DNA from 2 places in the Stenotrophomonas sp. GW821-FHT01H02A genome. Region 2 is predicted to be linked to the other one. Evidence: riboswitches for the same ligand, from Rfam matches in the RefSeq annotation. Region 2 holds a riboswitch; the other holds the start of a gene.
What was found. Region 2 has a riboswitch for cobalamin ahead of metE (5-methyltetrahydropteroyltriglutamate--homocysteine S-methyltransferase). Riboswitches for the same ligand answer to the same signal wherever they lie in the genome.
Positions count from the first base shown of each region.

Region 1: it holds a riboswitch for cobalamin, as region 2 does, so the genes downstream of both, btuB (TonB-dependent vitamin B12 receptor) here and metE (5-methyltetrahydropteroyltriglutamate--homocysteine S-methyltransferase) in region 2, are expected to answer to the same signal.

Region 1 is NZ_JBWKWI010000001.1:136,160-141,365, forward strand. It holds gene AC07WC_RS00655 (LysR family transcriptional regulator) at 1-430, shown strand, start outside; gene gph (phosphoglycolate phosphatase) at 497-1,171, shown strand; gene btuB (TonB-dependent vitamin B12 receptor) at 1,320-3,161, opposite strand; cobalamin riboswitch at 3,286-3,516, opposite strand; gene AC07WC_RS00670 (histidine phosphatase family protein) at 3,669-4,247, shown strand; gene AC07WC_RS00675 (TfoX/Sxy family protein) at 4,286-4,657, opposite strand; gene AC07WC_RS00680 (GAF domain-containing protein) at 4,654-5,136, opposite strand.
Region 2 is NZ_JBWKWI010000004.1:81,402-86,607, reverse strand. It holds gene AC07WC_RS07745 (epoxyqueuosine reductase QueH) at 1-73, opposite strand, end outside; gene metE (5-methyltetrahydropteroyltriglutamate--homocysteine S-methyltransferase) at 144-2,441, opposite strand; cobalamin riboswitch at 2,656-2,889, opposite strand; gene AC07WC_RS07735 (hypothetical protein) at 2,976-3,758, shown strand; gene AC07WC_RS07730 (sigma-70 family RNA polymerase sigma factor) at 3,829-4,398, shown strand; gene AC07WC_RS07725 (anti-sigma factor) at 4,395-5,180, shown strand.

The DNA of each region.
Region 1 (5,206 bases), on a different contig from region 2:
GGCGCCGTGCCGGTCGGTGCTGTGCGCGGCACCGGCGTACCTGGCCGAGCATGGCACACCGACCACCGCCGATGCGCTGGCCGCACACAACTGTCTCACCCACCACTACGTCGGCAAGAGCGTGTGGCATCTACAGCGCGACGGGCGGAAGATCGCGGTGGCAGTGGGCGGCAACATCAGTGCCAACGAAGCATCGCTGCTGCTTGAAGCGGTGCGTGCCGGCGCCGGCATCGCGATGCTGCCCACGTATCAGATCGCGCCGTTGCTGCGCAGTGGTGAACTGATCGAGGTGCTGCCGGATTACGAAGTGAAAGGCTTGGGCATCCACGCCGTGTATGCGTCGCGTCGGCAGCTGCCGACGATCATGCGCAGCTTCCTGGATTTCCTGGTGGAGCGTTTTGCCAGCCCGGAATTCCTGGCGCAGCTGTAAACGCGGCTCTACCCGGGCGTGCATCGGCATCACACACGCACCTCCGTACAATGGCGCTTCCCTGCTGTGGAAGTGAGCATTGCCTTGTCGTATCCGTACCCGTATCCGTTGGTGGTGTTCGATCTGGATGGCACGCTGGTGGACAGCGCGGCCGATATCGCCGAGGCGCTCAACCGCACATTGGAAGACTGGGCGTTGCCGCGCGTGCCGGAGGCGACCGTGCTGACCTGGATCGGCGATGGGGTGCGCCGGCTGGTCGAACAGGCATTCACCGCGGCCGGCAGCAGTATCGACTTGGACAGGGTGATGCCTGGTTTCATGCGGCACTACGAGGCCTGCCTGTTGCGCAGTCCGCGCCTGTTCGATGGTGTGACCGAGACGTTGGCTGCATTGCGCGAACGCGCGGTGACGCTGACGATCTGCACCAACAAGCCGTCCGCGCTGGTGGCACCGTTGCTGCAGCACTTCGGTCTGCGGGATCAGTTCGCGCTGGTGCTGGGCGGGGATTCGCTGTCGGAGCGCAAGCCGAGCGGGGCGCCGTTGCGGCATATCGCGGCGCACTTCAATGTGGGTGTAGGAGCCGCCTTGATGGTGGGCGATTCGATCACCGATTACCGCGCCGCCGTGGATGCAGGCATGCCGGTGGCGCTGGTGCGCTATGGGTATCCACGTGGGCTGGATCTGGACAATGTCGAGGCAGTTGCAGTGATGGACGATCTGCGGGACTTGTTGGCGCTCTGATGCGCGTGTGCCGACCAACGGTCGGCAGCTACCAGATTCAATGATTGTGCCGACCAACGCTCGGCACCTACCAGATTCAACGATTGTGCCGACCAACGGTCGGCACCTGCCGAGGGTGGGACGGCAGCGGTGCCGCCGTCCCGCGCGCTTACTTCGGCTGGTAGCGCACGCTCAGGCGGTACTCGCGACTGGGCTGGTTGTACCAGGCGACGGTTTCGTAGTCGCGGTCGAAGACGTTGCTGACCCGGCCCAGCACCGACCAGTCGCGGGTCAGGGCGTATTCCAGGCGCAGGTCCACGGTGCCGTAGCCGCCCAGGCCCACCGTGTTCGCGGCATCGTCGTAACGCTTGCCGGCGCCGTTGACGGTGAGGCCGGCGCGGAAGTCACCGAAGCGGCGGTCCACGTCCAGGCGCGCGGTGTTCTGTGCGCGGCGGGCCAGCCAGTTGTCGAACTGCGCGCTGCCGTCGGTGCGGTTGCGCGGATCGGTGTGGCTGAGCTGCGCGTTGAGATCGAACCCGGCGACGGTGATGGCACCGGTCAGTTCGGCGCCGCGGATGCGGGCCTTCTCGACCTGCGACATCATGAAGGTGGTGGCGTCGTAGGTGATCAGGTCATCGATGCGCGTTTCGTACACATCCAGGCCCCAGCGCCAGCCATCACCCTGCTGGGCGATGCCGAGGTTCGCGCTCTTGGATTTTTCCGGGTCCAGGGTCGGCACGCCGCTCCACGGGTCGTACAGATCACTGAAGGTCGGGGCCTTGAATGCGGTGCCGTAGCTGGCGTTGAGGCGGAACCCGCTGCCCAGCTCCAGGCCCCAGCCGAGGCTGCCGGTGGTGTGGTTGCCGAACTGTTCGTTGTCGTCGTTGCGCACGCTGGCCTGCACGTGGTGCGCGCCGAAGCGGCCCTGGTACTGCACGAACACGCCGGTGTTGTCGCGGCTGTCGACCAGATAGCCGGCGCTGCTGCCGTCCAGGTTGTCCTGGCTCCAGTCCACGCCGGCGCTCAGCAGCTGGCCGTCGGCGATGCCGATATCGGCCTGCACCGAGGCGCTGTCGCGGTGGGTCTGCGCGTTGCCCAGCCAGGTATCACCGTTGTAGTTGTCCGATTCGTTGTCGGCACGGCCGACACTGACGGTCAGGTTGAGGCGCTCGCTGGGCGTGTAGCGCAGCTTGCCGCCGAGCACTTGCTGCAGCGTGTCGGAGTAGCTGTAGTAGCCGTCGTAGTGGTTCTCGCCTTCGGCGCGCAGCGCGGTGCCTTCCAGGCTCAGCGTGTCGGTCAGCGCATAGCCGCCGCGCAGGCTCATCGACAGGTTGCGGTAACCGTCACGGTCGGGCTCATCGGCGCCGCAGCCGGCGAACGGCGCGACCGAGCCGCGGCAGGCGTTGATGCCATCGCTGTGCTGGTAGGCGATGTCGGTGCCGAACCAGCCGCGCTCACCGCTGCCACCGAAGCCGCCGCTGGCCTCGCGCAGGCCGTTGCTGCCGCCGCCAAGCTGCAGGTGCGGGGCGAACTGGCCGGCATTGCGGCGGGTGAAGATCTGGATGACGCCACCGATCGCGTCGGCGCCGTACAGGCTGGACTGCGGGCCGCGCACGATTTCGATCCGTTCGATCTGCGCCAGCGGCAGGTCCTGGATCATGGCCAGGCCGAGGTCACCGGTGTTGATGCGCACGCCATCGACCAACACCAGGGTGTGGGCCGAGTTGGTGCCGCGCAGGAACAGCGAACTCTGCTTGCCGAGGCCGCCGCTGTTGTTGAGGTTGATGCCAGCCCGGCCGCGCAGCAGATCCTGCAGCGAGGGCGCCTGGCTGCGCTCGATCTCGGCGCGGTCGATCACCTGCGCCGGCGAGATGCTGTCCTGCAGGGCGATCGGGGTACGGGTGGCGGTGACCAGCACCTGGTCCAGTGCGGTGGCCTCGTCCTGGGCGGACGCCAGCAGGGGCAGGGCCGACAGGACGGCCAGGGAAAGAACGGGGATCTGCAGCTTCATCGATGACTCCATGCACCGCGCACGCCCGCGCGGCAAGGGGTGGGGATGATCGCGCTGCAGGGAGATTCGACGGTGGGCGGGCGCACGCAGGCGCCTGCTTGCCGCCGCCATGCCCGCCGCATCGCAACCAGTCGTCTTCCAGGCCGGTCTCCGGGCTCGCGGGTCGATGGGGGTGCCATCGTGCCAGGCGCCTTCCCATGCCGGAGCACAGTGGCGTGTTGCCTGGTGTTTCCTCGCTTACCGTTGCGGGGGCAGCGCCGGAGTAGCGGCGGGCACAGGGCCTGACGCGTCACCGGCTTCCCGTTTCAACCTGGCGGCGTTGCAGCCCCGGGTCACCTGAAAGTGGGCGCAGTCTAAGCCATCGGCCGGGCCGGTGGAGCGCAGCGGTTAGAATGCGCCTCGCTTTTTCGATGTGATCCCCATGACCCCAACGTGGTTGCAGCAGCCCGGTACCGACGCCCGCGACCCTCACTGGTCGGCCGCCGCGGGCAGTAGACGGGGCCGTGCATGATCCTCGACCTGATCCGCCACGCCAGCACCGGCCGCGACGACCATCTCGATGGCCGTACCGATCCGCCACTGCATGAAGGCGCGACCGATGCCTTGTGTGCGCGCTACGCCGCGCTGACCTGGCAGCGTGTGCTGTGTTCGCCACGGCAGCGCGCCGTGGTCACGGCCGAAGCGCTGGCGAGCCCGCTTGGGCTGGCGGTGGACACCGACGAGGAATGGGAAGAGCTGGATTTTGGTGACTGGGACGGTGGCGCGCTGGAGTCGCTGCCGATGGATGCGTTGTCGGCCTTCCATCTGGACCCGCATGCCAACCCGCCACCACATGGCGAAAGCTGGGGCCAATTCGAGCGCCGCATCGCGCGTGGACTGCATCGGCTGCTGGATGAGCCCGAGCGGGTCTCCACCCTGATCGTCAGCCATGGCGGACCGCTGCGGATGGTGCTGTCGCAGGTATGCGGCCTGCCGATGGCGATGTGCTGGGCGTTGCGGATCGATCACGGCACCCGGCTGCGGCTGCGCGTGGAGCGCGAGGACGATCAACTGTGGGGCGAACTGCTGGAGCTGCAGCAGGTGTGAGGGCGCACGGGTATCGACGCGCTGTCGATACCCGGGGTTCAGCGATGGTCGTCGTCGATCTCGAACGGCGTTGCTTCGTCGCCGTCATCATCGCGATGCTCGACCGTGCGGTCGTAGACCGGGCCGGACGCAGGCGGCGCCTTCTTCAACGGCTGGTCGGCGATGATCGCTTCGTATTCGGCTACCAGCGTCATGCGGCGTGCCTCCGGCAGGTCCTGCCAGTGGCAGTCCTGCAGGGCGCCTTCCAGCGAATAGAGCAGGTTCAAGCTTGGCTTGAAGCCGGCGCGGCGCACCTTGACGAAGGCACCGACGGCGCCGACCGCCACCAGGTCTTCCGGCGTACGCAGCCCGACCTGGCGCAGCCACGCTGCGCTCTTCGGGCCGATGTTGCGCAGCTTGGCGCTACTCATCCCAGGGCCTCGACGAACACGGCGGCGATCGCCTCCAAGCCGGCCTGGTCCTCGGCGTCGAAACGTGCCAGTGAAGGACTATCCAGATCGAACACACCGACCAGCTCGCCGTTGTGGATCAGCGGCACCACCAGTTCCGAGCGCGAGGCCGAATCGCAGGCGATATGGCCCGGGAACGCGTCGACATCTTCGATCCGCTGGGTCACCCGCTGCGACGCCGCGGCGCCACACACGCCCTTGTCGAGCGGAATGCGCACGCAGGCGGGCAGGCCCTGGAACGGGCCGACGACCAGCTCGTTGCCGTCGAAGAAGTAGAAGCCGACCCAGTTCAGGTGCGGCAGGGCGTGGTAGACCAGCGCCGACAGGTTGGCTGCATTGGCGATGCGGTCGCGCTCGCCGTGCACCAGGGCGCGGGCCTGGGCCAGCAGCTGGCCGTACTGTTCCGGCTTGCTGCCGGTGAGCGTGGAGGTATCGAACATGGCCGCAGTCTACCAAGCCGAACGCCCGCCTGCGCCGGGGCCCGCGGAACGCAGCGGACCGCAGCGCAGC
Region 2 (5,206 bases):
GCAGCAGCTTGGTGTGCCCGTCGGGCAGGGACAGGGTGGGGCGGTCGATCGGGGTCAGGTATGGCGGGTTCATGCGTTTCTCGTCGACCCCACCGCCGGCAACGGCGGCGATGGGGTGCTTGGGGCGGACTACAAAGAATGCATCACGCGGCGTTGGCGTCCGCGGTTTCCTCGCGCAGTTCACGCGCGGCGGCCACCAGGGCCTCCAGCGCCGCGCGGGTTTCCGGCCAGCCACGGGTTTTCAGGCCGCAGTCCGGGTTGACCCAGATCTGCTCCGGACGCAGCACTTCGGCGGCCTTGCGCAGCAGCGCCAGCATCTCGGCCTTGTCCGGGACGCGCGGGGAGTGGATGTCGTACACGCCCGGACCTATCTCGTTGGGGTACTGGAAGCGCACGAAGGCATCCAGCAGCTCCATCCGCGAGCGCGAGGTTTCGATCGAGATCACGTCCGCATCCATCGCGGCCACCGAGTGGATGATGTCGTTGAACTCGGAATAGCACATGTGGGTATGGATCTGGGTTGCATCGCGCACGCCGCTGGCGCTGATCCGGAACGCTTCCACGGCCCAGTCCAGATAGTCGCGCCACTGCGCACGGCGCAGCGGCAGGCCTTCGCGGATCGCCGGCTCGTCGATCTGGATCACGCCGATGCCGGCCGCTTCCAGGTCGGTCACTTCATCGCGCAGCGCGAGGGCGATCTGCCGGCAGGTGTCCGCACGGGACTGGTCATCGCGCACGAACGACCACTGCAGCACCGTCACCGGGCCGGTCAGCATGCCCTTCATCGGCAGCTGGGTGAGCGACTGCGCGTACTTGGACCAGCGCACCGTCATCGGCTGCGGGCGGGTCACATCGCCGAAGATCACCGGCGGCTTCACGCAGCGCGAGCCGTAGCTCTGCACCCAGCCGTTCTTGGTGAAGGCGAAGCCGTCGAGCTGCTCGCCGAAGTACTCGACCATGTCGTTGCGCTCGAACTCGCCGTGCACCAGCACGTCCAGCCCGATCTGCTCCTGCACGCGCACACAGTGTTCGGTCTGGGTGGCCAGGAACGCATCGTAGTCGGCATCGGAGAGCTTGCCGGACTTGTTGCGGGCGCGTGCCTCACGCACTTCCAGCGTCTGCGGGAACGAACCGATGGTGGTGGTCGGGAAGCGCGGCAGTTTCAGCGCCGCGGCCTGGGCCAGGTGGCGCTGCGGATAGCGGCTGTGGCGCTGTGCATCGGCCGGGGTCAGCGCGGCCAGGCGGGCGGCGACGGCCGGGTTGTGCACGCGCGGCGAACGACGGCGCGATTCGATGCACGCGCGCGAATGGGCGAGCGGCGCTTCGGCACGCGCCGGTGCATCGATCGCGTCGGCCAGCACACGCAGTTCGCCGAGCTTCTGCCTGGAGAACGCCAGCCAGCTGCGCAGTTCGTCGTCGAGCTTCTTTTCGTGGTCCAGATCGACCGGGGTGTGCAGCAGCGAACACGATGGCGCCAGCCACAGCGCATCGCTGCCCACATGACCGTGGGCGTAGCGCGCCAGCACCAGCGCGTTGTCCAGATGGGTGCGCCAGATGTTGCGGCCGTTGACCAGCCCGGCCGAGAGCACGCGGCCGGCCGGCAGGGCCTTGATCACCGCATCGAGCTGTTCCGGCGCGCGGACCAGATCCACATGCAGTCCATCGACCGGCAGCGATGCGGCCAGCGCGAGGTTGTCGTCCAGTGCACCAAAGTACGTCGCCACCAGTATCTTGGGGCGCGCCGCCTGGGCCAGCACCGCATAGGCATGCTCGAACGCGACGCGCGTGGCATCATCCAGATCCTGCACCAGCAGCGGCTCATCCAGCTGCACCCACGCCGCGCCGGCCGCCTTGAGCTCACCGAGCAACTGCACGTACACCGGCAGCAGCGCATCCAGCAGATCCAGCGCGTTGCTGCCATCGGTGGTCTTGGACAGCCGCAGGAAGGTCACCGGCCCGATCAGCACCGGCCGGGTCTCGATCCCCAACGCCTTGGCCTGGCGGTATTCGGCCAGCGGCTTGTCGCCGCGCACCGTGAAGCTCTGGCCGGCCGTCAGTTCGGGCACCAGGTAGTGGTAGTTGGTGTCGAACCATTTGGTCATTTCCAGCGCATGCAGGTCGATGCCATCGCGCTGCAGGCCACGCGCCATCGCGAAGTAGCCGCTGAGCGGCTCGGCATCGGCGAGCGCACGGTAGCGGGCCGGGATCGCATCGAACAGGAAGGCCGCATCGAGCACCTGGTCGTACAGGCTGAAGTCGTTGCTCGGCGGCACATCCACGCCGGCCTCGCGCTGCAGCTGCCAGTGGCGCTCACGCAGTTCGGCCGCGGTGTCCTGCAGCGACGTTGCGCTGCTCTCGCCGGACCAGAACGCTTCCAGCGCGCGCTTGAGTTCGCGCTTGGCGCCGATGCGCGGAAAACCCAGGTTGGTAACAGTGGTCATTGGAACGTGTCCTCATTGCGTAGGGGCATTGAGGAACGAAGGAACCGCGCGCCGTCCGGGGCCTTGCAGCCCGTTCCGTCCCGCCAGCGACCTTCGCCCCCGCGGGCGAACCGGATGCCGTGAAGCGGACGCACGGGGGCAGCGCCATGCAGGCGGCATGGCGGCAGGCCCCGGCAACCTCCCCGCGGACGTTCCAGGTCGAATCAGGGGACGGTCGTGTCCCCCGGCCGGGGCCGGTATTCGGGCTGATGGACACGGGCGCGGGCGCCCACCTACTCCCTGCCGCTTCCCAGGCCCGAAGGCCCAGTGCTGTTGGCAGGCGTCGTTTCCATTCACCGCTGCGGGGCAGCTCCGGAATGGGCGCGCGAGGCGCCTTCACCGGATTCCCGTTTAAATCCATCCCTTCATCGGCATGAAGCGATGGATACCTTCGGCGAGCACAAGGTAGGCCGAAGGCGGGCGTTGGTCAAGTCGCCTGCATCCAAACCACCGCCACCTGCGTATCTCCCTGCAAGCCCGCTCGTTTGGACCCCCATGCGCCAGCCCTTGCCCTGCCTGCTCCTGCTGATGTCGGCCTGCGCCGGCCCCGGGAGTGCCGCCGAACAGACCGTGCAGCGCCAGGAAGGCCGCGCGTATGCGACCGTCGATGGCCGCCTGCTTTACCGCGAGACGCATTGGCTGCAGGGACCGGCAAGCGCCCAATCACGGCTGGTGCTGTACCGCTGCAGCGACGGCCGTCCGTTCGCGCGCAAGTGGATGACCCCACAGGGCAGCCCGCAGACACCGGACTTCACCCTGGACGATGGCCGCGACGGCTATCGCGAAGGCGTGCGCGGCACCGCCGATGCGCGCCAGGTGTCGGTGCGTGCGAGCGCGCAGGCGCCGACCTTCAGCCGGGCCATCACGATGCCGGCGGGGGCCGTGGTCGATGCCGGCTTCGATGCGGCCGTGCGCAGCCATTGGGCCGCACTGCAGGCCGGGCAGAGCGTGGCCTTCCAGTTCCTGCTGCCCAGCCGCCAGCGCCTGGTGCCGTTGAAACTCCAGCGCACCGGCGCGGTGAACTGGCGGGGCCAACCGGCCGAGCAGCTGCAGATGAAGCTCGATGCCTGGTTCGGCTTCGCGGTGCCGGCGGTCACGCTGGTCTATGCCACCGCCGACCAGCGCCTGCTGCAGTTCACCGGCACCGGCAACGTCCGCGACGAGAACGGCACGTACCCGCAGGTGCGGGTCGAGTTTCCGGCCGCACCCGTTGCGACGCCTGCCGCCGAGCTCTCCGCCGCGCGCACGCAGCCGCTGGTGAAGACATGCGGTGCCTGAGCGGCCCCTTGCAGCCAGCGCCGCAAGCAAGGACGATGCGGGTTCGCCTGTTATCGACATTGAGCCTGCGATGCCCGAGCTGGACGCTGCCGACACTGCTGCATCACACCGCCTGGACGAGCTGCTGGTCCGGGTCGCCGGCGGTGATCGCCAGGCGTTCGAGTCGGTCTATCAACTCGCCTCCGGGCGCCTGTTCGCGATCTGCCTGCATGTCCTGCGCGACCGTGGTGATGCCGAAGAGGTCCTGCAGGAGGTCTTCACGACGGTCTGGCACAAGGCGGCGCAGTTCGACCGCGCCAAGGCGGCGGCCATGACCTGGTTGTCGATGATGGCGCGCAACCGCTCGATCGACCGCCTGCGGGCCGCGCCGCCGCGCGCGCTGGAGGATCTGTCGGTGGCCGAGGAACTCCCCGATTTCGCCCCGCAGCCGGCCCAGGTGGCCGAACAGGCGTCCGACCACGAGCGCCTGCAGGACTGCCTGGAGACCCTGGAGCCGCGCCGCCGGTCCTTGATCCGGCTGGCCTTCCTGGATGGCGCCAGCTATGAAGAACTGGCGCGCCGCATCGGCTCGCCGCTGGGCTCGGTGAAGAGCTGGATCCGCCGCGGTCTGGGCCAACTTCGGGTGTGCCTGGAACGATGAACGTCCGCGACCTCCACGATCTGCATGACGACGGCGAGCCACCGAGCGCCGACATCCTGGCCGGTGAGTACGTGCTCGGCGTGCTCGAGGCCGGCCAGCGCGCCGACGTCGAACGCCGGATCGCCAGCGATGCCGGCTTCGCCCGGCTGGTGACCCAATGGGAGAACCGGCTTGCGCCGTTGCTGGCCTCGCTCGGAACCGAAGCGGTGCCGGCGCATCTGTGGCCGCGCATCCGTACCTCGCTGGGCTGGCCGTCGGTGAGCACCGCCTCGCCCCGGCTGTGGCAGCGCACCGGGTTCTGGCAGGGCATGACCGCGCTGGCCGCGGCGCTGGCATTGGTGGCGGTGTTCAGCCGCCGCGACCTGGAGCCGACCGCACCGGTGTCCACGCCGGTCGCGGTCACACCCACCACAACGCCGACGCCGGCCGAGCCGGAGCAGGCGACCAAGCCGGTCACGCCGCTGCTGCATGACGATGGCACCCCCGGCTGGCTGGCCTCGGTCGACAAGACCCAGGGCAAGGTGCTGATGGTGCCCGTCCCGGCACCGGCGGACGCCGCCGGACGCGCGCCGGAGCTGTGGCTGATCCCGGCGGGCGGCGCGCCGCGCTCGCTGGGCCTGGTCTCGATCAACCGCGCCCACACCGTGGCCGTGCCGGACGCGCTGCGTGATGCGCTCGTGAACGGTTCGGTCCTGGCGATCACGCTTGAGCCGTCCACCGGTGCGCCGCAGGGCATTCCGACCGGCCCGATCATCGCCAAGGGCGACATCGCGAACCTGTAACCGCACGGGTCCGGCTTTTTTTTCCG